Regions from separate parts of the Lutispora sp. QWL-02 genome, predicted to be linked through region 1. Evidence: riboswitches for the same ligand, from Rfam matches in the RefSeq annotation. Region 1 holds a riboswitch; each other region holds the start of a gene.
What was found. Region 1 has a riboswitch for cyclic di-GMP ahead of AC4HCY_RS09800 (sigma factor-like helix-turn-helix DNA-binding protein). Riboswitches for the same ligand answer to the same signal wherever they lie in the genome.
Positions count from the first base shown of each region.

Region 1 (10,279 bases):
TCCGTCAGGACAATTTTGTCCGCATGCTCCTTTTTCAGCATGATAAAGCTGGCGATGTTGGACGGAGACTTCTCAAAGTAGTATTCCTGCCTCTCACCATCAAGCCCGTACACATATCCGACGACGAGATCCTTTTTTAGCAGTTCTGGTAATACTTCCTTTTGCATATCTATTTCCTCCTTGATATTTTTGTTTTAATCTCAGAAGGATACGACAGGACGGAAAAAGCCCGCCCTGCCGCATAGTTTCCAAGATCAAAAAATGATCTGCTTGTTCTTCATTGCGAATTGACGCTTCTATTCGACACTACTTCCCGAAGCGAAAAGAGCCTTACGGCTCTCAGGGCGACAGCATAAACGGCTTGTGGTCAATAAGCCTCATAGGAATCTTACCTCTCCCAGGATCTCTGCGAGCCGCCCCCATTGCTTGAGTCTGTGGCTGGACGGAAGTAGCATTATCACTGCCCATTTCATTGCGAAACAGTCCACCAAAGACTGTTTTATGACCGGGCGTTCCCGCTCGTCACCTTCGATGCCATCGGTTCGACGGATGTCTTACAATCCGCAGGCAGTCTCCGCGCGCCCGTCAATGTCGCTGCCGCTTTTCACACGGCTGGACAGCTCATGTATTTATGCTGTCGGATATGAAATTTTCAAAGAGCAACAGGGGAATAAAAAAATCCCCTCACTTCTTTAAGGAAAAAAGTGAGGGGCTGGACCAAAAAACTTTTTATTTTTCTAAAATTTTTTTGAGCTGACTCAGTATTCGTTTTTTACGATTGTGTATAGTCATGCGCGGAATGCCAGTCTCCGCAGCCAATTGATGCTCGCTTTTTTCGAGGTAAAACAGCGCTATAATCAGCTGGCGTTCAGCTTCGTTTAGCAGAAGCAGGCATTGCCGGAGCCTTTCAAGCATATCCCGCTGAGTAATTTCATCCTCCACAGAATTCTGTCTTGAGGCTATTATGTATTCCAGTGAAATACCTTTTTCCTCAGCTTCCTCCAGAGAGATGGTATTGTTTGAGTAAAGTTCACCCTCATAAATCTCATGCTCCCTGTGCTGGTAATAAGCCTTATAGACTTCTTTGGTCACAGGGATGCGTTTTTTGTTGACTACCAATGTATATTTTTTCTGCTCCATGAGCTTGTCCTCCATTTCGTGAATTTGAAAATCCGGAAATGAAGAACAAACGGAGGAGAGCGGCATCTTAGGGCAATTCTGTGCAACAAAAAAAGAGCGTACTTACAGACACAACTGTCTATTTGTACACTCTTAGTATTTATTTCATTTTTGATATGCTCTGATGGTTCGTGTTGATGACCGTACTGCCCTAATAAACAGTACAGGCTTTTTTTAACCGTTTACCGATTAAAACAACGCATTCAATGATGTCCGCTTCATCACGCCAGGCCGCTGATCGGCAGCGGCCGTTCGTTTCTTACGACATACTGCGAAAGCATAAAAACGCCCTCCAATCCCGCAAGTCGGAGGGTTTCGTTTCTGGTCATTTAGGCATGTAGACAGACCCGCCAAACTCACGTTTTTTTTATTTGGCGGGTGTCGCCTGATGTTGACCTGTCATATGAAAAAACCTGCCGCAAAAGGGCAGGCTTAGCAAGTAATCCTTTACGGCAGCCAGGCTATCGTAATGCGCTCGCATTTTAGACCCTTGGCTTTGCGTCCTTGTCTTTCGGCAAGTTTGCCCTTACTCTCTTATGGATCTTCCTTGCAAAATTATAACAATATATGATTGTATAGATTTAATAAATATTGCTTTTGTTTTATTTTCTTGCTCAAGCGCCGTAAAGCAGGTAAACGGTTATTACTGTGCAGCCTGCAGTCCCCGGCAGCAAAGTATACTGTGAAATCGTCATCAAGCGGGTTACCGCATGTTTCAATTAAATCGCAATTAAAATTAAAAATAGCATCCTTAATTTTGATATAATTAGCTCGGTCATTTTATCGTGCATGTGTAATATAAGGAAATTATTTAGCGGTTCATGGCAATTAATTTTGATGGATGAAGTTCACTTAAACCTATGATTGGCTCCTTATATACCTGCTTGCCAGGTGTTACATAATCGCCTCACCTATATGTTATTTACTTATTAGAAATCACTTGCAATTTCTATATTATTGAGTAATAAATGTATATACTAACATGCGCAATTTTAATTAAAGGTTAGCAATTTCGTATTGTTATAATCAGAAAACGATTATAACGGAAAGGAGACACTATGAAAAATCTTGAAATAGTGATAGCCGCTATCCAATATATTGAAGCACATTTGACAAGCGAAAAGATCAACCTGGATATTGTTGCCGAGGCAGTACACTATTCGAAATACCACCTCCACCGCATTTTCACCGATACGGTAGGGCTTTCTATACATGACTATACGCAGCGCAGGCAGCTGACTGAAGCTGCGAAACTGCTGGTTTTTTCAGACAAACCCATTATTGATATAGCAATTTTAGCCGGCTACGACAGTCAGCAAGCTTTCAGTAATGTATTCAAGGTTATGTATAAGCAGTCTCCTAACCAATATCGAAGAAATGAGGTGTTTTATCCATTGCATCTTGAATACAACTTCAAGGACCAACACGAATCGCTTGAGAGCACGCGAAAAAGCTCTGTGAGGAAAATCCGCTTTGCCAAAGAAGAGGATATTCCGTTATGGATGGATTTAGTGCTCCTTGTTATTGACGGGTTCCCCTATCTGGAAGAGGATGAGCATTTAACGACTCTAAAACGCTATATCGCAAACAAAGGCGCAATTCTTATGACCGATAATAGCATTTCTATTGGAGGTATGATGATCAACTACGAAACAGGCAGCATCGATTTTTTAGCGGTACATCCGCTTTACAGGAACCAGGGTATTTCTCAAGATCTCTTGAATGTGGCGCTCACCGAGCTGCTGGAGAATAAGGAAATCAGCATAACCACATTCCGAGAGGGCGACAAAGCAGATACAGGATATCGAAAGGCTCTTAAGGAGCTGGGCTTCGCCGAGGCGGAGCTTTTAACAGAATTCGGATATCCGACGCAAAAAATGATTTTACCCAGGGAGGATTCAAATGACTAATGCACAGCAGCTAGACAAGGGCGCATTGCGTACGTCTGTCCGTATAAATGAAAGTAAAAAGCAACCACCAAATGATACTTCAGCTTTTCCCGATGAAATCGCGCATCTTGAGGATACCAGGTTCAAATTGGATGATGCCATAAAGCAGGCGAATGCTTCAGTCGAGCAAATTGACAAAGAATATATGGCTTCTAAGCATTACATGGTGCAGTATCGAGGTGAAATCGATCCACACGAGATGTTCCAAAGTGAGCTTGCATTAAAGCAAATTGACAACCGCGGAGCCTTTGCGGTAAAGATTCGAGATAAACTTTTGAAGCTCCTTGATTCACCTTACTTTGCCCGGATTGACTTTCAAGAAGCATCCCAGGAGACACCTGCCGCCTTTTACATTGGCAGGTTTGCTTTCAGCCATGATAACGAGCTTTTGATTTCGGATTGGCGCTCCCCGGTCGCAAGCATGTTTTATGATTGCGAAGTTGGCCCGGCGGGATACGATGCCCCTATTGGAAGAATCAGCGGCAAGCTGACACGTAAGCGGCAATTTAAAATCAAGAATGGCAATATGGAATACGCGCTGGAGAGCTCGGTTAATATCCGGGATGATATTTTGCAGCGCGAATTGAGCCATACTTCTGACGAAAAGATGAAATCCATCATCGCTACCATTCAAAAGGAGCAAAACTTGATCATCCGAAACGAAAAGGCGGGAACCCTTGTTATTCAGGGAGTTGCTGGTTCAGGAAAGACATCCATCGCACTGCATCGGATTGCTTACTTACTATACCGCTTCAAAGACAGGTTATCGGCAAAAAACGTAGCAATTCTGTCCCCAAACAAGGTGTTTGGAGATTATATTTCCAACGTACTGCCGGAACTCGGCGAGGAACCTATTTATGAGATGAGCTTTGAAGATATTGCCAGGATACAGCTTGATGGCGTCATCCGTTTTGAGCAGGACAAGGATCCTTTTGAAGCAAGCGACCCCAAATGGACAGAACGAGTACGGTTCAAATCCACGCTGGATTTTGTAAAGCTTATGGACGAGTATTTATCCCGGATGCCTGAAGCTGTCTTTAATCCATCAGATTACACTTTCGGCAGATTCTCTGCCGAAAGCGAATGGATACAAAGCCGTTTTGCCGCTTATCATAAATATCCGGTTAAACGGCGGCTTCAAATAATCGCGGAGGATATTCATAACCGTTTTGAAACCGACAACTTCATGGAGGAACCTTTGCCAAAGCCCAGGGCTATCTTAAAAAGCCTGACCACGATGTTGAAGGTTAAGAATACTCTAGCGCTCTATAAAGACTTTTATAAGCAGATGAATATAACCGATAAATTTGTGATGCCCGCAAAAGAAATCCTCGAATGGTCTGATATATACCCATTTATCTATTTTTACGCCGCTTTTGAGGGCTTGCAGGAGAGCCGGGCTATTCGCCATCTGGTTATCGACGAAATGCAGGACTACACACCGGTTCAATATGCGGTGATAAATATCCTATTTCAATGTCATAAAACAATTCTCGGTGACTTTGGACAGTTTATTAATCCAAATCATTTGCACACGCTGGGAGACCTGCGTGTGCTATATGAAGGCTCGGAATTTATTGAGCTTAACAAGAGCTACCGCTCAACCTATGAGATTATTACATTCGCCAAACGGATTAAAAATATTGCAGCCCTTGAAGCGGTCGAGCGTCATGGAGATGATCCCAGCCTCATATGTTGCAGTAATGAGCAGGAAGAGCTGGCGCAGATAATGGAGAATATGGACTCATTTCAGAATAGCGAGAATGTGACCCTTGGAATAATCCTGAAAACGAACGGCGAAGCTAAAGCCCTTTATGATTCGCTGTCTAAAAACTACGAGGTTCACTTAATTTCACCGGAAAGCTTGAACTTCAAGAACGGCATAACAATTACCTCAGTCCAAATGTCAAAAGGCCTTGAATTTGATGAGGTCATCATTCCTGCGGCTAATGACCGTACTTACTTCAGCGAATACGACCGAAGCCTTCTTTATATTGCTTGCACAAGGGCAATGCACAGATTATCTCTAATATATGCCGGTGAATTGACCCATTTAATTGGTCCATAAGACAGAAAACCAGTTTTTCTACTCTGGTCCCTATATTAAGAGTCCTGAAAAATCAGCCAAAGGCCTAAAACTCAAGCCCGTCCCTTTAGGTATCGGGCTAGCCACCTTTTTTCACAAAAGGCAGCAGCTTCTCGCCAAGATATTTGGGGTTAAGCCCGAAAAAGTTACAGGGCCATTCATAGCATAAAAGTGACTGTCAAAAACCCGAGTACACACATCATAATATTGATTGAAATAAATCATATCATACATAAAAATTGACTTGGAAATGAAACGTGTCTTAGCTATAATATAAAAGATAGGGGGGATGTACTATAAGCGATTTGCATTGTTACACAAGAGCAATCCGGCATTTATGAAATTAAGAATATTGTTACTGTTCCTGAATATCAACGGAAAGCCTGTTGAGAATATAATTCTTTCAAGGCATAAAAGACCGCTATAACTGTGTCAATTATAATAAGAGCTATCCATTTAAATGCTTCATAAACACATCCCTCAAAAAATCTTTATAAATTCTAACATGTTAACCGATATTACATTTTTCTACGAGCGTCTAGACTGCAGATTCCATCCGCATGCTCTCACAATTCGTTTTCTGACAGGCTTTTTTTATCCTCCACAATATTTATTAGTGTTGTGTCAGGCTCATGATACCTACGATAAAAGTGTGTAAAAGTTGTGTATGTAAAAAATTTATTAACTAAAGGAATTTTAATAAGCCAGGAAAGAATGAAGTATGCTGCAAAAAATGAAATCAACATGTAAATATAACTAAGCAGTATCAGAAAGAAGAAAAAATAATTTTCAATTGGTATTATTTTACTTAATCCATTTAATACATTGAAAGGAACTGGCAGAGTTGCCACAAAATATAAACCTATTGCAAATGAATGGCTTGCTTCAACTGCCTTATTAGGACAATAGCCCATACATCTCATACAGCTTTCACATGCAAATGTCCAATAAGGACGTAATTTCTTACTCCCTACCATTCTTATTGCCTGAACTGGACAACTCCTAGCGCAAAAACCACAACCCGTACAATTTCCTGAAGCGAAGAACAATTTCGATAGGAAAAATCGACCTATGACTAAATAACCTAGAGAAACAGGACTTAGTATAAGACCTAAAATCAAAAATATAATTCCCCTGTAGGTTTTTTTCCCTTCAAAAATCCTTTTCATAAAAGAATCTGTCTTAACCTTTGCTCTACCAATAATAAATCTGGAGTTTTCAAGATTTATACCCCAGTGTAAAGACATCCAGTTTGATGGCATGTCAAGGCCCATGATTCCACGAACAATGTAACCCTTTAAAAGTAGTATGAGTGCAATAAGATAACCTGCTGTACCTTCGAGTCCTGGAAAAGGAATCGATGCAATTATGCTCCCAGCTCTAGTCGCCACTACAAAAGCATGTTTTCCATTTCCATGTGGCAAGTGTAAAACATACCGAATTACCTGCCAAGGCGCTGTAAAGCCATGTGTTGGGAAAACTACCCCGACCAAGTTTTTGGCTTTATCTCCCAACTCTGATTCTTTATAGTATTTTGATATCTGATGTAGCTTTGAGGTTATGCCTTTTTTGTTGGCTATTTCCTCCATCCATGTAGCCGCTCGATAAGAATTTCCTGTTCCACTCATGAAGTATATTACCATTGAACTATACTGCATACTTTGCCCCCCTACCAAATAAAGGACCCAGCCATCGTCTTGCGCACCCGGGACTCCCGACGTGTTTGTCCCGCCAGGGCTGGAATACCCCAACAGTTTTCCTAACCGCACCCTCGCGGGGAATCCTCGTGTTATATGACGTTTCCTGCCCGCGAAGCCAGAGCACCATGGACGGCACACTCTATAATAGACAGCTCCTAATCAACTATATAGTTGCAGCGTGAGGGCAGTGTTTAGGCGGAGTACTCCTTAAGCACTTTCTTCTTTTTAGCTTCTATGAACATGACATCATTACTTGTAAACTCGTTTTCAGCTACTAATTTATTATTAATTGATAGTAAAATAAACCCATTATTATTTAATACCTCTTTAATACTATCTTCTGTATAGTAATGATCCCAGGTAATATACTCCCTAGGGCTTTCCCCCTCTTGAATTATTATTGTCCGTGACCCCCAAGCCTTTTGATCTATAAAATGCTTGACTTCTTCTAATATAAAATGAGGTTTATCACACCAGAATCCACCTTCATCTGAATAATGCCAATTTCTAGTTTCATGCATATTTTCACATAAGCCAGTTTTGAAGACATCGAATATAAAAATACCTTCATCCGATAGCGCACAATTGATTTTTTTGAGAAAAATAGACTGTTCTAAAGATGTTAGTGCACCAAAATCACAATAGATACATAAAACAGCATCGTATCCTATGCCAATATCATCTTTAATATAATCTGCACAATGATAATCTATCTGAAGATTATCTTCTATTGCTTTCTTTCTGGCGTAGGATAATGATCGTTGTGATATATCTATTCCGGTAACTAAATATCCCATTTTTGCTAACAATGAAGTATACAGACCGGGACCACAGCCAAGATCTAAAACTTTTCCTCCTTTAGGAATCTTTTTTATTATCCAATCAATAGTCTTTCCTATTGTTTTAATATTTCTACTTGCAGCATCATTACCAAAGTCAAGGTGAGCATCTAGCATATTATTTGAAATATATTCATCTGTCCAAATAAAGTGACCACTTCTTTGATATAGCTTTAATTCATTAAGAATCAATTAATATCTCTCCTTTCCAACAGTTTGCGCCAGTACTCCACTAATGCATTTCTGGAATAATACCCCTTGCCTATAACAAAACCGTCCAATTTCTATCTCTGTACAACTTACCACCCTCATTCGTATCAGTTTTAGCACATAATATATAAATAATCTATGTGTGCACAATATTTCTAATTCTCTTGTATAATATTTATTTTGCCTCCTTAATTTAATAGAATGTGTAGATAGGAACCTACAACATTCTCCAGAATAAATTAGTTTCAGCGATAAGAAAACTAAGGATGAATCCTATGGTAACCACCTTAATTATTTGCTTTGGAGACTGGTATAAAATAAAAATCATCGCTATCCAGAGTAACAATTCCAGTTTATATTTAATGTAAAAATACCAAACTCCAAACCCGAAAGCCAGTCTTGAAACAAGCATAAATATTAAAGATGAAATGGAAATAGCAATTGTTCCTTTTCCTTTTGCATACCAACATATGAAAGCCAAAAATGGCGAAACAACAGTCATGATAACCCAAATCATCATATATGATTTAGGAAAAAAACCAGCTATCCTAATAGTATAAAGATAATAACTACCTACCATGCCTACGAAAAACAAAAAAACATTTATGGCAGACCTAACAGGTGATTTGCTATACACAGATATTAGCACCGCAAGAAAAATCCAAACTCCCATACGGGAAAAAAAATTTCTTAAATCCAACACTTCAAGAAAATACGGTAATAAATTACTGGCGGTTTCATCAAGCGCCTTGGAAATTACGCCTAATATAACCCCCATGACAAATATTGATGCCGTATATAAAAGTTTTTTTGATAGTGGCAAATTTATTGGTCTTCGGATTTCATTCAAAATTTTCATAAAGTCAATCTCCTAAAATATTATTTTATAATCAAGTCGCATAACCGAATAAACCTGTTTTTTTTCATTTATGTGATTCCACTACCTATTCACACACCCATAGACCATTTTGTCTGTATCATCAAACATTATTGATAAAGCGGTCGTACCTACCGTCTGCAGTCTTATCCGCTCGTATAAATGCTGCGATTAGGATAAGAGCTATACCAGATCCGACCATAATCCATTGTAACGGGATTGCATCTGCCATCGGTCCGAAAATTATCATTCCGATAGGGAGAAATCCCGAATACATCGACCCCATCAATCCAAAGACACGCCCTTGCATTGAGCTTTCTGCCTTTTCTTGAATCAATGTGGTTGTTGATGTCTGTATCAATGTAAGAGCAACGCCGTATAATACCATCATCACAAGGTAGAGGATAAAATTGCGGGCTATCCCCATACCGATTGCCATTGCTCCAAAACCGCAAAGACCAACCATAAGGGTTTTTATACGGCTCTTAAAACCTCCCCAAGTTCCCATTAACATTCCGCCGACAGCCATTCCTGCAAAGCCTACAAGTTCTACGGCCGTCAGATACCAATAAGTATCGCCATAAACACGGCTCACCAATAGTCCTGCCATAAAGCCAGCAGGTACGCATAAAAGTACAAACAAGCCGTAAATGATCAGAAGTTTAGCTAATAACTTATCTGAAAAGGCATAGCCAATTCCGATTTTCATATCTGCAAAAATAGATAGCTTCTCTTTAGGAGCTTCTTGCTTCGGTATCAACACACAGGATAAAATACCTATGCCAAACACAGCAGTCAGTATATCGACAAGAAGTGTTGAATGGAGCGTCCCAATGGTTAAAATAGCTCCTGCAGCGGCAGGGGCCGCAAACTGCACAATAGATTGCATCGTTGCATTTATTCCGTTGTAACGCATCAAATGTTCTTCGGGAACAATCTGCGGAATAACCGCATTGACCGAAGGCGTCTGGATGCCTGCTCCGAGTGAACGAATAACCGACATAATAAGCAATGCGCTAAGCATCAACGGCCCAGAGGAAATAAACGGCATAGTGCAAAACATCACGAGTGTAATCGCCGCTATCATTGCATCTGAGAGAATAATCAGTTTTTTTCGGTTGTATCTGTCAGCCCATACACCGCCAACAAATGAAATCAAAAACTGCGGCATATATGAGCAGACAGAAAATGCGGCCACCCAAGCGCCGCTCGAGGTTTCCAGAGTAACATACCAGACGATTGCCATCTGGACGAGTGTTGAGCCAAACAATGTAGTGCATTGACTGATTAGAAAAAGGATTGTCCACTTTTGCCAACTATTCTTTGACTTTATCATTTTGTGCATCCTCCTTGTGTTTCGAAGGATGCACAAATCGCTTCGTCTGGATAACCGCGCATGCTACAAGCAATTCTCTTTCTGCAAAACCAAGTCGGTTATA
Region 1 is NZ_CM177762.1:2,102,509-2,112,787, reverse strand. Features, by position in the region: gene AC4HCY_RS09805 (recombinase family protein) at 1-167, opposite strand, end outside; gene AC4HCY_RS09800 (sigma factor-like helix-turn-helix DNA-binding protein) at 730-1,140, opposite strand; cyclic di-GMP riboswitch class I at 1,628-1,714, opposite strand; gene AC4HCY_RS09795 (GNAT family N-acetyltransferase) at 2,238-3,089, shown strand; gene AC4HCY_RS09790 (HelD family protein) at 3,082-5,196, shown strand; gene AC4HCY_RS09785 (EFR1 family ferrodoxin) at 5,781-6,872, opposite strand; gene AC4HCY_RS09780 (class I SAM-dependent methyltransferase) at 7,106-7,945, opposite strand; gene AC4HCY_RS09775 (hypothetical protein) at 8,181-8,822, opposite strand; gene AC4HCY_RS09770 (MFS transporter) at 8,944-10,176, opposite strand; gene AC4HCY_RS09765 (hypothetical protein) at 10,157-10,279, opposite strand, start outside.

Region 2 (10,279 bases), 2.0 Mb from region 1:
GGAACAAATGTATCATTTACAAACCAATACCAACCTAGGAAATCAGCTTCACTCAATCCTTCCGGTGTGTCTTTTATTAATTCACTTTCAACAATAGTCGCACCATGGTCAACTGTGAAAGTATTAGTTGAACCACCTGTTCCTTGTGTCACATGAGCTATTGCGTTGTGAACCGGAGGAACCCATTTTGCGTAAAGTATCAGATTCCCAGCCGGCATAGTGGCGCCTGCAAATACAAAAGCATCGCCCGCCGTGGCCTCGTTATTATACCATCCTTTAAAAATATAACCGTCACTGCTGCGGGTTGTAACATCAACCGTGTACTCACCTAATGCTTTGTCGGAAATATCTGCTTCATATGGAATGTTCGCAGCCGTGGCATTCCCTGTTGAATCATTCTTCTGAAAAGTAATATTATATTTATTTCTTGTGTATTTAATTTTAAACTCATATTTACCCGTAGCACTATTGTATGTGGAATACTGCGAGCCGTCATTCGGCGTTGATTTTACAGTAAACCCGGGAATAGCAATATAGTCTTCTATTGTTAGGTACATTGATGATTGAGTAAAGTAATAAGGGGCACGTACCTGAGGATATCCTGAGACATCTTCCAAATAGAAGATGGCATACTGAGTATTCCCCGCTGTTGCTCCATAGACTGTAAGATTGGCATTTGGCATAACAGGTGCCGATGTATAGAATGTGCTACCATTTTTAGTAGTGTACCATATATATGCAGGATACGCATTAACTGCCTGATTCCACCAATATGAAGTATTCGCACCTTGTTTAATGCTATTAAATGTTAGCAGTACGTTATTATTACTCTTTCTCTTAAATTGGAGTGTATATCTATCACGATCATAGTACACATTCTTAATAGCAGATCCATCACCCAATATAGTGACGTTCACTGCATTCGTCTTTGTTGAATTAAGATGAAACCCTGTATAGCTTCTGGAGTCATAACCCGCGTTTGCACCGGTTTGCCCTGTTTTAGCAGCAGTTTCTTTGTAAGTGTACCCGTCATCATTGGCATTTTCCTGCCAATATACTACCGTATATGGAGTATTAGTATTAGCCTGCCATACAGCATAGAGCTTAATGTCCGATGTGACTGGTAAGTTAAGATTATAAGCTGATCCATTAGATGTCAGCGACCAGTACTTAAATGTATATCCGGATTTTGTTGTAGCTTCAATTGTTCCTATAGAAGATCCACCTATGATATATTTAGGTAATAAAGCACTTCCGCCTTGAGTATCAAATGTAACCTTCCAACGATCTGCTAACACAGCATATAATGTAGTATCTTGTGTAATTATTGTGCTGAAATCAAACTCTGTCCCATCAATAGTTGTTGACCAATGTGAAAATGCTTTGCCTGGTTTATTTACAACCAAAGGAACGCTTGAAGGATCGACATTTGTATTAGGTTCAATTTCTTTTGTAGCTATTACATTACCATCATAGACAAAGTATACATAACATACATCTTCAAATACTGCATTTACTTTTATAATACTATTTGTTGTAACATTCCTAGATTCAGCAAAATTTATAGGAGCCGTTTCACCTTCAACAACCCAACCGATAAATTTTTTACCTGCTGATGCTTCCGGAGTCTTGGGTTCTACTAAAAATTCTCCATTCAGAATAATCTGTGTGTCTACTAGATCACTGCCATTATAAAATTGATAGGTTGCCGCTGCAGTAGTACCAACCAAATAAATTGAGAAATGGTCTGTGCTAAATCTAACTACTCCATTATGAACTCTTGCTGGCATGTTGTTAACCCTAATCCCATCAGTTGAGGCTTTTGGAACAGACATCGTTCTAAATTCCTGAGTTTTATTCCTGCTAATCATGGTAGGTTCTAAATGATAAACCAAAATCTCATCTAAATCATTAGTGAACTCAACGCCGGAAAAACTAACTGATACTTCTCCATTTGGCTGAATTTCGATACCATTCCCGCTTAACAAAGTAATATCAAATGCTAGAAACTGTCCTAAATTAATTCCTTCATTTTCCCTAATTGCTTCTACATAATCCAAAGATTCATTATCAGATATGAGTCTTGCTGAAAGAATTGTATCATTAGGTATAACCCCGGCATCAGCAGATACTGTAATAGTAATTCCATCAATTTCAGAAGTTAAAGTTATAGGTTTCTCGATAACTGCCTCAATCTTCTCATAATAAACTACAACTTTATTCAATTCTTCATCTTCGTTTATTACAAGACTAATGGGTTGATCAGCTAAAACCTGGTATCCTTCTACTTCCGGATGAGTAATCTCTATAGTAGAGCCTACATCGCCGGAACCTGTTACCACATCCAAGCCTGGAATTGGTTCATCTGTTTCTTTAAGCAAATATTTAATTTCGTAGACCTTCTGTATTACAGGTTGTTGAATAGGATTCGCAGGGCCTCCCGGATGCCCTCCATAAACTGCATCAATAACGGTGGTCTGCTTTCCCTCTCCGCTGCTATCACCTTTTGTTTGATTTAAATTACTCAGAATAGTTTCATCAGCAAATGCTGCAATGCCCACGTTGAAAATCATTACTAATACCATCAGAAATGCGATGGATTTTTTTAACTTTCCTTTCATTTTTTCACCTCCTTCTTTAATAAGCTGAATTCGCAATTCTTGATATTTCTATAAAAAATCAGGCTGCAATATTAAATAACATTGCAGCCTGACAATCATAGCTTAGTAAGCTTTAGATTCATAGCTTTGCGTCCCTAACTTTCGCTAGGTTTGCCTTTTCATTTCTATCGAAATTAAGCATAAAAACTAAATTCCCCTTATATGGCTACTTCTTCTCTTCTCATCATTTGAACAAAGATTTTTGCCAGATATGGGTCAAATTGAGTTCCTGCTTTGCTCTCTATTTCTCTTAAAGCCTCAGCATTATTTATTGCGCTTTTGTATGGTCTGTCATTTACCATAGCATCATATGAATCTGCAATGGCAAATATTCTAACTGTATGAGGTATTTCATCCTGTTTCAAAAGTCCAGGATAACCTTTTCCATCCCATCTCTCATGGTGTATAAGTATCAATTCATCTATTGCCAATGTCTCTCTCGATGCTCCTATGATGTGGTAGCCTATCTCGCTATGACGCCTCACTCTTTCCCATTCATCACTGTTCAAAGCACCTTTTTTCTGCAATATTTGTGATGGAATACCGATTTTACCAATGTCGTGGAACTCGCATAGGAGTTTTAATTCTTCCTTTTCTATATCAGACAGGCCCAGCTTATCAGCCAACATGAGGCACAGGCCTTTGAGCCTTTCATAATGTGCCTTTGTTTCAAAGGATATCTCCTCTAGCCTATCCTTAAGATACTTGATCATTGACAGCTTCGCTTCTTTGCTCTCCGTAAGCTTATTGAAATACATCCTATCCTCGGCTTTTCTATAAATCTCAAATATGTCTTCTTCTCCATTTTTTTTAGTTGCTGCTCCAAAGCTAATGCTTATTTTGATAAAGTCAAGAGGATTTGCTATGCAGTCTTCTTTTATTCTATTTACTATAGACAAGGCAGTTTTTTCTGTAGTTTTGGGAAGCAAAACTACAAATTCATCTCCCCCCACCCTGCTGACTATATCTTCTTTTCTGAAAGCCCTCTTCATTATCTCAGCTACCCTTTTTAAAGCTTTATCGCCCATGTCATGACCAAAAGCATCATTTATAAGCTTAAGTCCGTTTAGATCACCAATTATTACACTTATGGGCAATTGTCTAAAGCTGTCCAGTCTTGAAAGCTCCTCATCAAAAAAGTCTCTGTTGTAAAGGCCTGTCAATTTATCCTTATAGCCAAAATACTCCCGCTTCTCCTCTAAATCATATATTTCTCCCCTATTTCTTATGTGGTCGGCAGACGATTCCTTTGATTTTTTGATTCTTGAAATATCATTATAAAAAAGTATTAGATAGTCTCTATCATCACTAAAAATATTGATTGAATACCATCTGTCTAATTCGTATATATGCTTTTCAAACTTTCTTCTAGTCTTTGGTATCATGTTGTAGTAAATATCCTTTATCCCAAATACATCGTTTTCATATTCCAATACTATTTCAGATATTTTTCTGCCCAGTATTCGTTCAGCCTTTATATTTGTAGCGTTTTGAAAATTATCACTTAGGCTTACCAATATATAGTCAACAAAATGTCCATCATCATTGATAAGGGCTTTAAAGCTAAGAAAAAAATCATATTTGGAAGGATACTCCATCATGTTCTCACCCCTGACTCCAATATTTTGGTCAAGCTATTGATTACACTATATCATTCGCCTGTTTCAAAATTTGTTTAGTTGGATTACATTCGTATTCTTTCCCAATTATATTTTGATTTCTTTTCGGTCACATCTGAATTACACAAAAAAAAGGAATAAAAAAAGTCCTATTTCTAGGACTTTCTATACTACATTCTTCTCTGAGGTCAGTGGCAGAAACTCAATGCTTATTTTAAAGCTATCAGGTTTAACTATGCCGGAAAAATTCTTCTTTATTCTTGTTTCAATTTCCCCTAAGCTATTTTCTTTTGCATCATGAAGCAATATGATAATCTGAGTATCATTCCAGAAGGAAAAGACATCACCCTTCCTTAAGGATTTCTCCAACACTCCTGTCATTATCCTAACCCTCTTTTTTAATTCTTCTATATCACATCTGTTTTTATCATCACATCTCAAAGTAATAAGGCTTATGAAATCTGATTTTCCATCTCTTAATTCTTTTCTTTTTTGAATATTAAATAAAAACTTAAAATAATCCGTATCGCATAACATAGCTCCATTAAGGGAGCTGTCCTCTAGTCTTGTTTTAATATTTCCAATGTCCGTTTCGCCTTTTTCATCATAGTAGTCTTGTATTTTTCTATAAATATTTTTTAAACCTGGAGAAGATTTAATACCCATTTCTTTACTAAGTAACGAAGTTATATATTCATAATGACTCATGGCATTATTTATTTGACCCACCTTCAGCATAGCCTCTATCAAATATATGTGTATAGCTTCCTCATAGGGCTCTATAATAATTGCTTCTTCACATAGTTCAACTATACCGATATATTCTTCTTTTTCCTTAAGAATTTCTATAAGCTTAAAAAGAGCTTTCAAATATAATCTGCTGTAATGATTTCTTATGGGAACAAGCCATACCTCATAGGAGTTCTCTGATAAATATGCCCCCTTATACAGCTTCAGTGCTTTTTTGTACAGCTTCACTGCGTCATCTATATTCTCGGATTTTTTGCTGTCTCCTTGCCTGATATACTTTTCAAATTCTGCAACATCAAGTATTGCCAGTTCTCCTATTTCAAAACAGTAATATCCATTACTAAAGCTTATATTAAAATACTTTGATTCATCTATGTCTTTCGGGAGTATTTTTTTAAAAATTTGTCTCAGCCTGAATATTTGCGTGCGCAATACATTTTTAGGGTCGTTAGATTCATTACCCTGCCATAAGTTTTCAATTATTGTTTCAGGCAGCAGCTTTCTACCCCTAAAAGTTATAAAATATTCAAAGAGCTTATATAACTTATAGGATCTGCTTGATTCTTTTAGCAAGGACTGTCCTCCAAAGCTGATGTCAAAGTCTCCAAGTGTATGTACATATAATTCCATAAACTTCCCTCCAATAAACACCAACTATGCCCACAATTTAACAAATAGTACAAGTAGTATAATTATATACCATTATAAACAAAAAGTGAATATTTAATAATTTACTGCATAAGTTATATTTTTCTCCATAAATGGTATAATATTTACAAATAACTTCAATGTTTTCCTATTGTTTTAGAAATAGCAAAGCATTAAATAACACTTATGCTCTTGTAATAATCATTATTATTTGGTAAAATATAATCGAAAGCACAAAAGGAGGCAAAAATATGATAAGCAAAAGACTTTTTGAAGAACTGAACAAGCAGGTAACCTATGAATACTTCTCTTCCCACCTTTACCTTGCCATGGAAGCCTACTGCGCTTCATTGAATTTGAATGGCTTTGCAAATTTCTTCAAGGTACAGGTTGAGGAAGAAAGAGCCCATGCGAAAATGTTTTTTGACTATATAAATAAAATGAATGGTGAAGTAATCATTGAAGGCTTAGATAAACCTGAAGCAAATTTTAAAAACTTGCATGATGTGTTTAAATCGGGCTTGGAGCACGAACAATTTGTAACCGGCAGAATTTATCACTTAATGGATATAGCAACGGAAGAAAAAGAACATGCTACTATAAGCTTCTTAAAGTGGTTTGTAGATGAGCAGACTGAGGAAGAAGAAACCTTCTTCAACATAATGAAGAAGCTTGAAATGATAGGTGAAAATGTAAGCGCATTATATGCGCTGGATCAAGAATTGGCGCAAAGGGTATTCGTACCGCCTGTTCCAGCTCAAGCGTGATAAAAAATCTGGCTGCCATCCCCCCCGGCGGCCAGATTTTTTTCGTCAATCATCCTTGCATTTCTTATAAATTGAAAAGTATCCCGCCACAGAAATGATCAATGCGCTTACCGCATCAACAATGATGTCCTTCATCGTATCGGATAGGGCCTCATGGCCGATAAGAAGAGTTCCGTCCTCTAATGCGAACTTCTGCATATTAAGCCCGAATATCCCATCAATCAAATATTCGTATATCTCCCATATAGCCCCGGCCGTCAAGGCAAAGCAAAAGGCAAACAAAGCTATGAAAAAAGGGCTCAGATGAAATCTCGTGCTTTCATAATCGTTGAGGATGCTGACCAGAGCAAATCCAAGAGCTCCGAGCATTGCGCCACTAAAAGCATGCAGTATTGTATCCCAAAAAGGGATGATATAGTAGAAATTTCTGACCTCACCGAGATATATTGCACAATATAAGAAGATAAAATATAAAACTTCCATATTGTTTGGGATATCAATAAGCCATCTGCGTTCAATAATCGACGGTATTGCCATAACAATAAGCCCTAATATGCATTGCAAAAGCATCAGAACGTAATCACTTTTAACCTTTTCATATGCCTCCGTGCCAATCGGTCCGGATGGTGCAACAATGATTTTGACAATAGTATATGCTATTGAAGATACCAAAGTAATGAAGAGTATGATACCTATAATCCTTTTCCAATTTCTTTTATTTTCTTGACCTTCTTTTCTCATTTATGTCCTCCTTCCAGACAGTTATGCATTTCGGCTCAGGATGGCAAAGATATATGTTATGCTACTAATAGATTATACAGCATAATTATAAAATAATGAACCATGCATACATAGAAACAAATTCCGCCTTTATGCGTCTAATCAAGAGATTGCTGAAAATTAGAATAATATAAAAATAATTCAAGATATGCTAACCATTTCCTTACAAAGTGCTATTAATGTATAATGATGTTAAATGAGATAATCAATGAAGAGAGGCGAATATATGGAATTGCACAATAAACCTATAATAACCATAAGGGGTCTAGAAAAAAGCTTTGGCGATAAAAAGGTGCTAAAGGGAATAAATCTGGATATTTACAGCGGGCAAATAATAGGCTATATTGGGCCCAATGGCGCCGGCAAAAGCACCACTGTTAAGATAATGCTGGGACTTATGGGAAAATATACGGGGGAGATCAATATTTTCGGCAGAAATATATCTGACGGAAATGCGGAATACAAGAAAAAAATAGGCTATGTTCCTGAAACAGCGGATATTTATGACAATTTAACCGGCAGAGAATATTTGACCTTCATAGGGGAGCTCTATGGGCTTGACCATGATGAAGCTGATGAGAAGGCGATGAGGCTGATGGAGTTATTTGGGTTAAAAGAAGTATATGACTCAAGGATATCTTCCTACTCAAAGGGCATGCGGCAGAAGGCGGTTATAGTATCAAGCATGCTGAACAACCCGGATATTTTATTTTTAGATGAGCCGCTGAGCGGTATGGATGCCAATAGTGTTATGGTATTCAAGGAAGTATTGACCGAACTGGCTTCCAAAGGCAAGACAATATTTTATTCCTCTCATATAATGGAAGTAGTCGAGAAAATAAGCAGCAGGATAATACTGATCAATGACGGACAAATTGTTGCTGATGGGAGCTTTGATGAACTGAAAAAGAAATCTATGGAAGGTTCACTGGAAGAAATATTCAATGATCTAACCGGATTCAATGAGCACAAAGACATTGCAGCGCAAATTGTATCTGTAGTTCAAGGAGTATAGAAAATGAAAGATTTTAGAATATTAATCCTTCTGGATAAATTTAAAGCTGTATTTGAACGTTTTGGTGTGGATTATTCGATCATGAGAAGAATACTCCAGGTTAAGCTTGCTATGGATGAGAGAAGAGTTCCCACAGTGATGAAGGATAATTCCTCTAAAAAGAAAAGCGACCAAAGCAATAGCATTGCCAAATCTTTGTTGTTCTATGGAGTATTGGGAATAATGCTAGTTCCCTTTGTGTTTTCAAAAGGGAATTATCTCTTTCAAATGAGTTTCCTGTTTGGAATATTGATGTTCATGATGATGACCATTTTGATCTCGGATTTTTCTTCCGTACTATTGGATTTGAAGGATAAGGATATAATCCTATCAAGGCCGGTAAACGGCAAAACTTTAAGCATGGCCAAAACTCTTCATATAACTATATACATGTTTTATATAACATTTTCTTTCACAGGGCCATCGTTGCTAATATCCTTATACAGGCAAGGTTTTCTGTTTTTTATGGTATTTCTATCGGAAATAATTCTGATGGATTTATTGATAGTGGCTTTGACAGCCTTATTGTATCTATTGATACTAAAGTTTTTCGATGGCGAAAAGCTGAAGGATATCATCAATTACGTTCAAATAATTTTAAGCATAGCCCTATCCATTGGGTACCAACTTATAGGCAGATTGTTTGATTTCAGGGATATGATGAATATCAGCTTCGTTCCAAGGTGGTGGCAGTCTTTAATTCCATCCATGTGGTTCGGAGGTCTCTTTGAACTGATACTTAACAACAATTATAGTTCTCATATAATGCTATTTTCAGCTTTAGCTTTGATAATACCCGTATTATCAATAATATTGTATATAAAGCTTACGCCTTCCTTTGAGAGAAACTTACAGAAGCTGAATGATAGCAGCGGCAATGTTAAGGTCAGGGGCAAAGGATTTAATTATTATTTGTCGGGAATATTCTGCAGGACCAAAGAAGAGAAAACTTTTTTCAGATTTGCTGCCGATATGATGAGAAGCGAAAGAAATTTTAAGCTCAAAGTATATCCTTCATTGGGTCTTTCTTTGATTCTTCCATTAATTTTTTTATTACCAAAATTTAAAAATGCAGGATGGGAAAGCTTAGCTCAGGGGAAAATGTATTTTAACATATATTTTGTTGCTCTGATAGTTCCCACCATACTTATGACTATAGGGTATTCCGATAAATATAAAGGGGCCTGGATTTATAATATGCTGCCTTTTGATGATGCAGGATATATATATAAAGGCACTTTAAAAGCGGTTATTATTAATCTTCTTGTTCCCTTATATATCTTTGAAAGCATAATATTTATGATCATTTTTAAAGGCAGGATAGCTATAGATTTGATCATAGTATTTTTAAATATAATATTATTCATTGCAATCTGCTTTAAAATTTTGAAAATGCCATTGCCTTTTTCTGAAGCTTTTGGGGTGGTCAATCAAAGCCAGGGACTTATTATTATACCATTATTTATTGCCATATCTGTTTTGGCTGCTGTCCATTATTTTGTGGCGGGTATTTCTTATGGAAGATATATATATATACTCCTATCGGTTATTGCAAACCTATATATATGGAAGAAGTTTTTTGATAGAAAGACTATTCTATTGCCGTATGAAGATGAGGCTTAGGATAGGCTTGCTTCTTGTTTCCATATTATAAGTTAGAGCCGCAGGGAGTGTTCAAGCTCCTCGATTCTATAAAGCGCTTGTGCCTGTATACTATCCGGATCAATTTTATTTTCTATACCTCCTGATAATATACTGTTCACATGCATTAATAATATTTTCTTTATATCTATCACTAATCAATGCTTTTTCTTTATAGTTCTCATAAATAATTTCCCAGCATCGCGACTTCTTATTTATTTCCTGTATGAAGTCAATATTTACAGCATAAGATCTATGAGATTGGATCAAGCTGCCTTCCGGCATCATACCCAGTATTCTATTTAAAGAATAGTTCCTTAATTCGTATTTGCCTCTTATGGTATGAACCACACATGTCTT
Region 2 is NZ_CM177762.1:4,111,290-4,121,568, forward strand. Features, by position in the region: gene AC4HCY_RS19600 (S-layer homology domain-containing protein) at 1-2,621, opposite strand, end outside; cyclic di-GMP riboswitch class I at 2,701-2,786, opposite strand; gene AC4HCY_RS19605 (HD-GYP domain-containing protein) at 2,819-4,261, opposite strand; gene AC4HCY_RS19610 (BTAD domain-containing putative transcriptional regulator) at 4,445-5,659, opposite strand; gene AC4HCY_RS19615 (ferritin) at 5,929-6,444, shown strand; gene AC4HCY_RS19620 (DUF2238 domain-containing protein) at 6,490-7,185, opposite strand; gene AC4HCY_RS19625 (ABC transporter ATP-binding protein) at 7,451-8,239, shown strand; gene AC4HCY_RS19630 (hypothetical protein) at 8,243-9,901, shown strand; gene AC4HCY_RS19635 (LytTR family DNA-binding domain-containing protein) at 10,007-10,270, opposite strand.
Region 2: linked by a shared signal. The riboswitch ahead of AC4HCY_RS19600 (S-layer homology domain-containing protein) and the one ahead of AC4HCY_RS09800 (sigma factor-like helix-turn-helix DNA-binding protein) in region 1 are both predicted to bind cyclic di-GMP.

Region 3 (10,279 bases), 2.0 Mb from region 1:
TGATACTCAAAAGTTTGGCTACACAGTAAATTACTATATAGATGGAACGACAAATGCAGTACCTGGGATAGCAATAAATCCATATGTAGGGACAGCTCCAATAGGCACTGCAGCATTGCCAACTCATCCGACAAGCGACCAAGGCTATATAGTAAAATCAGGACAGCCAACAACGATAGAAGTAACAGCAGATGGGTTAGCCGAAGTTAACGTATACTATGTAGTAGACGAAGATCAGCAGTTTAATTACACAGTAAACTACTATATAGACGGAACGACAAATGCAGTACCTGGGGTAACGACACCGGTAACCGGAACAGGATATGTAGGTCAGGTAATAAGCATAGCTCATCCTTCAGTAACCACCGGATACAAGGTGAAGGATGGTCAGCCTGGAAGCTTGACAGTAAGTGCAAATGCTGCCAACAATGTTGAAACAGTATACTATGTAGTAGACGAAGATCAAAAGTTTAATTACACAGTAAACTACTATATAGACGGAACAACAAATACAGTACCTGGGATAGCAATAAATCCATATGTAGGGACGGCTCCAATAGGCACTGCAGCATTGCCAACTCATCCGACAAGCGACCAAGGCTATATAGTAAAGTCAGGACAGCCAACAACGATAGAAGTAACAGCAGATGGGTTAGCCGAAGTTAACGTATACTATGTAGTAGACGAAGATCAGCAGTTTGGCTACACAGTAAACTACTATATAGACGGAACAACAAATGCAGTACCTGGGGTAACGACACCGGTAACCGGAACAGGATATGTAGGTCAAGTAATAAGCATAGCTCATCCTTCAGTAACCACTGGATACAAGGTGAAGGATGGTCAGCCTGGAAACTTGACAGTAAGTGCAAATGCTGCCAACAATGTTGAAACAGTATACTATGTAGTAGACGAAGATCAGCAGTTTGGCTACACAGTAAACTACTATATAGACGGAACAACAAATGCAGTACCTGGGGTAACGACACCGGTAACCGGAACAGGATATGTAGGTCAAGTAATAAGCATAGCTCATCCTTCAGTAACCACTGGATACAAGGTGAAGGATGGTCAGCCTGGAAGCTTGACAGTAAGTGCAAATGCTGCCAACAATGTTGAAACAGTATACTATGTAGTAGATGAAGATCAGCAGTTTGGCTACACAGTAAACTACTATATAGATGGAACGACAAATGCAGTACCTGGGGTAACGACACCGGTAACCGGAACAGGATATGTAGGTCAAGTAATAAGCATAGCTCATCCTTCAGTAACCACTGGATACAAGGTGAAGGATGGTCAGCCTGGAAACTTGACAGTAAGTGCAAATGCTGCCAACAATGTTGAAACAGTATACTATGTAGTAGACGAAGATCAGCAGTTTGGCTACACAGTAAACTACTATATAGACGGAACAACAAATGCAGTACCTGGGGTAACGACACCGGTAACCGGAACAGGATATGTAGGTCAAGTAATAAGCATAGCTCATCCTTCAGTAACCACCGGATACAAGGTGAAGGATGGTCAGCCTGGAAGCCTGACAGTAAGTGCAAATGCTGCCAGCAATGTTGAAACAGTATACTATGTAGTAGATGAAGAGCAGTGGCATAACGTGAATTATAATCCTAATGAAGGTGCTGGAACAATGTTAGATCCTAACAATCCATACCTTACAGGAACAGAAGTAACAGTTTTAACGAATGGATTTACCAATCCTGTTGGATATCACTTTAAATATTGGATGGCACAAGGGTATGAATATGAACCATACAGGGCAAGCCAGGTGCCAGAAGCACCTGAATTCCAAAGTGGAGCATATTATCCTGGAGATAAATTCAAAATGCCACAATATGATATAACCCTTATAGCACAATGGGCACTAAATGAATACACCATAACTTATCAAGCAGGACCTAATGGAAGTTTAGCTGGTGGAACAAGAATAGACAAGATATTACATGGAGAAATCTATAAAGAAGCACCAACACCTGTTGCAAATTCCGGATATTATTTCAGTGGCTGGACTCCAGCATTACCTGGAACTGATGATAAGGTAATGGGAGATAAGACCTTTACTGCTAACTTTACAAAAAAATCAGACCCACCAGAAAAGCCTGAAAGGCCAGATAAGCCAGATAAGCCGGATAAACCAGATAAGCCAGATCAGATAGTAGTGATTCCTGATGAGCCGATTCCTGCAGGCTTGCCGCAGTTGAATAAGGGAGATCACTTCCAATACATTCAAGGTTATCCTGACGGCACAGTAAAGCCTGAAGGCTATATCACCAGAGATGAAGTTGCTGCAGTATTTTATAGGCTTCTGACCGTTGAATACAGAAACAGTATAAAGACTGATGCTCATAAATTCTCTGATGTAGCGAAAAACAGATGGTCAAATATACACATTGCTACTTTGGCTAAAGGTGGAATAGTTACAGGCTATACTGATGGAACCTTTAGACCGGGTAACTATATCACAAGAGCGGAAATGGCTGTAATTGCTTCGAAGTTTGATAAGTTAAGTCCTTTTGAAAGCGATAAATTCTCAGATATTGCCGGACATTGGGCAAATAGATATATCAACTCCGCAGCAGAAAAAGGATGGATAAAAGGCTATTCTGATGGAACTTTCAAGCCGGATCAATATATCACCAGAGCTGAATTCGTAACCTTAGTCAACAATGTATTAGACAGAAGAGTTGCCATAGGTGAGATATTGCCAGAAGCCAAACAGTTCCTGGATTTGCCTGAATCCAAGTGGTATTATGAAGCAATGCAAGAAGCAATCAATAGCCACAATTACTATAGACTGGATAACGGCTATGAGGATTGGACAGATATTTATTATCCAGAATTGGAAATGTAGTAAAATGAGTAAAAGCGAAGGGGACAAGTGATTTGCATTGTCCCCTTCGCCTCATAAATGCAATAAATCAGAACGCAAATAAAGTGATATAATTGTGCAGAAAATTCACAAAACTTGTCCAAATGATTATTTACAATTAAAATAGTTATGGTATAATAAAGATAAATAATTGTATAATTTAAACATCAGCTGATAAGCGATAATAGCAAACCTCGGGAAACTGGGGGACGCAAAGCTACAGGGCCTGTAAAATGGCAGCCAGCTACCGAAAGATTAGTTTTTTTATTTCCGCTATAGCTGATAACTCTCAAACGATAATAGCAAACCTTGGGAAACTGGGGGACGCAAAGCTACAGGGCCTATAAAATGGCAGCCAGCTACCGAAAGGGGTCGTTTTCAGTGAAAAATATTAGATTTATTGCAATGTTGATTATAGGTGTTATGCTATGGAATCCCATAGCTGTAGATGCTTCTTCGAATATTGCTATCGATACAAAAAAAGCAAATGAAGGCGTAGTTAGAATCTCTTATACGGGAATCAACAAAAAAACCAAGGTTATGGTAGAAAAGGGTTCTGCAAAATATTACTATGATCTGCAAAAAGAAGAAGATTTTTTTCCTCTTCAGCTTGGACAAGGCAGCTATACCGTATCCGTGCTGGAGAATACTTCAGGCATCCAATATAAGGTTATGGCCAAGAAAAGCTTCAAAGCTGATATAACTGAAGAGAATTTAGTATATCTCAAATCCACTCAGCCTATATTGTGGAGTGAAGACATGGCCGCCATAAAGCTTGCTGGGGCTCTGACACAGGATGAATCAAATGACGAAAAAATTGTACAAGCTTTATATGAATATATGATAAATAATATCAGCTATGATTATAATAAGATGGACAAGCTTAGCACAAATTATACTCCTGACATAGATACAATATTGAAAGACGGCAAAGGAATATGCTATGATTATTCGGTTTTGTTCGGAGCTATGCTGAGAAGCAGAGGCATACCGGCTAAGTTGATAAAGGGTTACAAAAACGATATCAGCGTATATCACGCGTGGAACGAGGTTTACATGAACGGAAGCTGGAAGATCATAGACACAACCTATGATGCAATGAAGAATAAGACTGGGACAAGCTATAGCATGTTCAAAGCCCAAAGTGATTATAATAAGTCAAAAGAATATTAAATCTCTGCATATATGACGCAAAAACCGCTTTAATAAAAAGGCGGTTTTTGTGGTATAATGGGACAGAAATAATTTAATCAGATTGGAAGGACGAAACAGTATGTTAAACGAGTTCTCAAGGACTGAGCTGCTGCTTGGCAAGGAAGCGATGGAGAGATTACAAAAGGCATCAGTTGCCGTATTCGGCATAGGCGGGGTAGGTTCTTTTTGCGTGGAAGCCCTCGCCAGAAGCGGTATCGGAAGTTTTATCCTTATTGATGATGACAAGGTATGCCTTACAAATATAAATCGCCAGCTGATTGCTACAAGAAAGACTGTGGGCAAGCATAAGGTTGAGGTGATGAAGGATCGCATCCAGGAAATAAACCCAAGAGCCAAGGTTGAAATACATCAGGCCTTTTATACAGAGGATAATGCGGATAAATTTGATTTCTCCGGCTGCTCTTATATTGTTGATGCGATAGATACGGTTTCGGCAAAGCTGACGCTTATTCAGCGTGCAAAGGCGGCAGGCGTGCCCGTTATCAGCTGCATGGGTGCAGGGAATAAGCTGGACCCTACGCGCTTTGAGGTGGCAGATATATATGAGACCTCTGTTTGTCCTCTTGCTAAAGTGATGCGGCATGAGCTTAGAAAGAGGAATATCCAATCCCTCAAGGTTGTATATTCCAGGGAAGTCCCCATAACACCCATGGATGATGAGGCCAACAGCTGTAAGCATAATTGTATTTGTCCTCCGGATACGAAGCGAAAATGTACCGTAAGACGTCAGGTGCCCGGAAGCATTTCATTCGTTCCGTCGGTGGCGGGGCTCATTTTGGCCGGAGAAGTGATCAAAGATTTAGCATGCAAAAGCATTCTATTGTAATCCATAAACAGCTAATATATAATAGATTAATGATGAAAAATGCGAATAAAGAGGAGGCGGAAACCACTGAAAGACACGGAATTTTTCACGGGAAAACACTGAGGGCTCGATAATATTAAACTTATGTGTGAATCCGTAGCGTGTCATTCTGAACGCTAGTGAAGAATCTTAAGTATTCCACCAGGGTCAAAGATCCTTCGCTGATGCTCAGGATGACAGGCTTAGCTATAACTTTTCTTACCCATTTCGTGTCCTTTCGTGTCTTTCAGTGGTTTGCGTTCCCCTATGTTGCGTTATTTATAGATTGTGAGGAATTGAAATGAAGAAAACAAGCATTGGCGGCCAGGCCGTAATAGAGGGGGTCATGATGAAAGGACCCGAAGATATTGCCATAGCCGTCAGAAAGCCGGATGGTGAAATTGCTCTCAAAAAAGAAAAGCTTAAAGCAAATAGAAAAAAAATATCCAAGATGCCTATCATTCGGGGGATGTTTGCATTTATTGATTCTATGGTAATCGGTGTTCAGGCCCTTACTTTTTCGGCGGAATTTTTCGAGGATGAAGAGCCGAAGGAAGAAAAGAAGGCCTCGAAGCTGGATGAGTTTATGGAAAAGAATATGATAGCAATAGCCGTATTATTGTCCATAGCTTTTTCTACAGGCTTGTTTATACTGCTTCCCACACTTGCTGTGAGCTTGTTGGGCAAGGTATCAAAAACCCCGCTGCTTATGAATCTGGTGGAGGGAGTTGTAAGAATAGCTATTTTCATAGGCTATATCGCTCTTATATCACAGATGAAGGATATAAAAAGAGTTTTTGAATATCACGGCGCTGAGCATAAGACCATATTCTGCTATGAAAACGGGGAAGAGCTCACTGTTGAAAATGTCAGAAAGCATAAAAGACTGCACCCGCGATGCGGTACCAGCTTCTTGTTTATCGTCATGATAGTGAGCATTTTGCTTTTTTCCTTTTTCCGATGGCCCAGCCTGCCTGTAAGGCTGATAACCAGGATTCTCCTCCTGCCTGTAGTGGCGGGTATATCCTATGAGATAATAAAGTGGGCAGGAAGAAGCGATTCAAAGCTTGTATGCGCCATATCCGCTCCCGGCCTGTGGCTGCAAAAGATCACTACTAGAGAGCCTGACGACAGCCAGATTGAGGTAGCTATCACAGCCTTGAAGAATGTTTTGGTGGAGGATAAGGAGGCTGACTTGTGGTAGACTATACCATTAGAAGCCTGTTAAAGGAAGGTGTGATTTTGCTCCGGGAATCCGGATGCCCCAGCTATATCCTGGATGCAGAATTGATTTTATGTCATGTACTTGATATGAAAAGGATAGATATCATAAAATACAGGGACAGGGTCCTCGGTGAAGAAGAGACTGTGGATTTTTTCAGGCTTGTGGAGGAGCGCAAGAAGGGAAAGCCTATACAGTATATCACAGGCTGCCAGGAGTTCATGTGCATTGATTTCTCTATCCATGAAAATGTGCTCATACCGAGGCCTGATACGGAAATCCTTGTGGAGAAGACCCTGGAGCTCTTAAAGGGAAAAGAAAAGCCCTGTATTGCAGATGTATGTACAGGCAGCGGCGCCATAGCCGTGAGCCTTGCTTATTATATTCCCCATGCTTATGTTTATGCTGCGGATATTTCCGAGGATGCGTTTGAGTGCTGCAGGCGGAACATTGAGAAGCATCAGCTGGGGAGAAGGATGAAGCTGCTCCGGGGAGATTTGCTGGAGCCGTTATTTGAGGAAGGTCTGGAGGGAAGGTTAGATGCATTGGTTTCAAATCCTCCATATATATCAAAAAAGGATATGGATAGTCTCCCAACCGGCGTCAGATGCTTTGAACCCCACTTAGCGCTGTACGGAGGAAGGGAAGGCATGGATTTTTATGCCCGGATAGTGAAGGATGCTGCTAAGCTGTTGAAAAAAGGCGGTTTACTGGCTTTTGAAATAGGATATGATCAAGGCCGTGCTTTAAAAAAGATTATCGAGGATCATGGAATATATAAGGATGTCCGGATAGAAAAGGATCTTGCCGGATTGGATCGCATTGTATACTGTTATTTGGAGGAGTAATTAAAAATGTATGATAAGCTTGAATTTATAGAAGAAAAATATGAGGATTTGAGCCACAAGATAAGCGACCCGGAGATCATAGGGGAGCAGAGCTTGTGGAAAAAGCTGGTGAAGGAGCATTCTGATCTGGAGCCCTTGGTTCAGAAATTCAGAGAATACAAGTCTGTGCTGAAGGGTATTGAGGATTCAAAAGAAATGCTCAGCGAAGAGGAAGATAAAGAATTGATAGAAATGATCAAGACTGAGATTTCCGAACTTGAGGATAAAAAGTCGGCTTTTGAGGAAGAATTGAAGATCATGCTGCTGCCCAAGGACCCAAATGATGACAAGAACGTTATTGTTGAGGTAAGAGGCGCGGCAGGAGGAGAAGAAGCGGCCTTGTTTGCCGGGGATTTGTTCAGGATGTATACAAGATATGCAGAGAGGCAGGGCTGGAAGGTTGAGATGCTGAGCTCAAATCCTACGGACATAGGCGGCTACAAGGAAGTAATTTTTGAGATAAACGGCAAGGACGCTTACAGCAGGCTGAAATATGAAAGCGGAGCCCATAGGGTCCAGAGAGTCCCGACTACTGAAGCAGGGGGCAGGATACACACCTCTACTGCTACGGTGCTAGTCATGCCGGAGGCTGATGATGTGGACTTTGAACTGGATATGAATGATGTCAGGATAGATGTTTTCAGATCCAGCGGTCATGGCGGACAGAGTGTAAACACTACAGACTCGGCTGTTAGGGTTACTCATATCCCCACGGGTACGGTAGTGTCCTGTCAGGATGAGAAGTCACAGCTGAAAAATAAAGAGAAGGCATTAAAGATATTGAAATCCAGGCTCCTGGATGCGGAGATAGCGCGGCAAAACGCAGAGCTGGCCAGCGACAGAAAGAGCAAGGTAGGTACTGGAGACAGAAGCGAGAGGATACGAACCTACAACTTTCCTCAGGGCAGGGTCAGTGACCATAGGATAGGACTCACTTTATATAAGCTTGATGCCTTCATTGACGGGGATCTGGATGAGATGATCGATGCGCTTATAACCACAGATCAAGCTGAAAAGCTCAAAAACGAAGAATGATCATCAGATGCTAAGGCAAAAGCTGGGAAAGTATATATGCAATGATTTTACTGCAGTAACCTTATTGTCCTAACTGATAAAAGAGTTCACCGGAGCTCTGCAATGTTATCAGTTAGCACAACGTATATATGCAATGAAGTCATGCATATATTTTTTTGCAACTTTTCCTGCATGTTTATTTCTTAAAGAATTTTAAGGCTTCAACTAATGGCATTTGTAATTATTTCAATAATAACTATAATAGGGATATAACGCTAAAAAATTAACATAAATAAGGGGTTGAGACTATGATATTTTTATTGCAGCTTTCGGTGGTTCTGACCGCTGCAGCTTTGGGAGGTTATATATGCAGAAAATTAAATCAGCCTGCAGTTTTAGGACAGCTAATATTCGGTATAATAATAGGGCCTTCCCTATTGAATATAGTATCGCCGACAGAAACCTTTATCCACATGTCGGATTTAGGTGTAATACTGCTGATGTTTATAGCAGGGCTGGAAACAGACCTGGACGAGATGATAAAATCCGGTAAATCGTCTCTGATAATTGCCATAGGGGGAGTTATTGTTCCTATAGTGCTTGGAATAGCTGCCAGCAGTTTATTTGGAAATCCTATAGAGGAAGGATTTTTTATCGGGGTAATCTTAGCTGCAACCTCGGTAAGTATAACTGTAGAAACGCTAAGAGAAATCGACAAGTTGAAAACAAAACAGGGTATTGCGATACTGGGAGCAGCAGTTATAGATGATGTAATCGGTATAGTGCTCTTATCGCTGGTTACAGGCTTGGTAAAGCCCGGTGCCGGTCAAAGCTTTTTTTTGGTGCTGGCGAAGCTCGTAGGGTTTTTTATATTTGCCTTTGTAATAGGTTTATTTATAATAAGATCCACAAAGAAATATTTTACCACGAAAAATACTACTCAAAGTATAGCTGTTATAGCCCTTATTTTCTGTTTAGTCTTTGGCTTTATAGCTGAAGAAATGGGAGTGGCAGCAATTACAGGAGCATATTTGGCAGGTATGATACTATCGGCAACACCTTTTAGACACAAGGTGTCCTATAGTGTACAGGAACTGTCTTATCTTCTCCTGACACCAATATTCTTTGTCGTAACAGGCATGAAGGTTGATATAAGCCATATGCTCAATGATCTGCCCTTCGGTATGGCACTTTTGGTTGCGGCAGTGCTGGGCAAGCTCATAGGCTGCGGGGCAATTGCCAAGTTTTTAGGATTCAATAAAAAAGAATCTCTGCAGATAGGTATAGGTATGATACCCAGAGGAGAAGTGGCTTTGATAGTAACGGATATCGGATTGAAGCTGGGAGTTGTGCCTACAGGGCTTTTCGCCGCCATTATTTTTATGATACTGGCTACTACAGTTGTGACACCGCCATTTTTGAAAAAATCCTTTGAAAAAGCAGCATGATTTGAAAATTAATACTGATATTTGTGAAGAAAGGTAGTAAAATTATGATAGATAATAATAATCAAACTGGAGGTGCTCGCATGTACGCATTATTCGCAGTTTTCAATAAAGCCGAGTGCTTGAATGAGATATTAAAAAAAATGAAGGATATTGGTATCACAGGGGCTACTATAATTGATAGCGTTGGGGCCGGTAAGCTTCGAAGGAACATAGGAAAGGAGATACCTCTTATAGGAGGTTTCATGAAATCCCTTGATACAGATATAGCCAACAATAAAACACTTTTTACTGTTGTAGAAAGCAGAGAAAAATTGAACAAAGTTATGGATGAGATAGAAAAGATTTGTGGGGGAGATATGTCAAAGCCTGACACGGGCATCATGTTTGCTGTTCCGATCACGGCTTCAAGAGGAGGCAGTGTAAGCAGAGTAAAGGAAGAGGGGCCTAAGACCTACAGGGCCGAGTGATTTTTCAGAGGCCCCTTTCATCGTTTGGCGCATCACATGGCGTTCTTTTTTTACCTCCGGAGGAATACAATATACAGGTGACATTTTGCGGAAACCTGGAGGTAAATTTATGAACAGGATATTGGCCGTTACAATAATAGGATTTATATCCGGAATGGTGGGCACCGGAATCGGAGGTGCCATAGTATTTTTTTTGAAAAATCCGGGCAAGAAATTTATGGGAATCCTCCTGGGATTCACAGGAGGAATAATGCTGGCTGTAGTATGCTTCGATTTAATGCCTCACGCCTTTGAA
Region 3 is NZ_CM177762.1:4,100,048-4,110,326, reverse strand. Features, by position in the region: gene AC4HCY_RS19600 (S-layer homology domain-containing protein) at 1-2,869, shown strand, start outside; cyclic di-GMP riboswitch class I at 3,064-3,139, shown strand; cyclic di-GMP riboswitch class I at 3,179-3,254, shown strand; gene AC4HCY_RS19595 (transglutaminase-like domain-containing protein) at 3,269-4,060, shown strand; gene AC4HCY_RS19590 (tRNA threonylcarbamoyladenosine dehydratase) at 4,161-4,928, shown strand; gene AC4HCY_RS19585 (DUF1385 domain-containing protein) at 5,248-6,150, shown strand; gene prmC (peptide chain release factor N(5)-glutamine methyltransferase) at 6,144-7,016, shown strand; gene prfA (peptide chain release factor 1) at 7,023-8,090, shown strand; gene AC4HCY_RS19570 (cation:proton antiporter) at 8,378-9,517, shown strand; gene AC4HCY_RS19565 (P-II family nitrogen regulator) at 9,598-9,984, shown strand; gene AC4HCY_RS19560 (ZIP family metal transporter) at 10,094-10,279, shown strand, end outside.
Region 3: linked by a shared signal. The riboswitch ahead of AC4HCY_RS19595 (transglutaminase-like domain-containing protein) and the one ahead of AC4HCY_RS09800 (sigma factor-like helix-turn-helix DNA-binding protein) in region 1 are both predicted to bind cyclic di-GMP.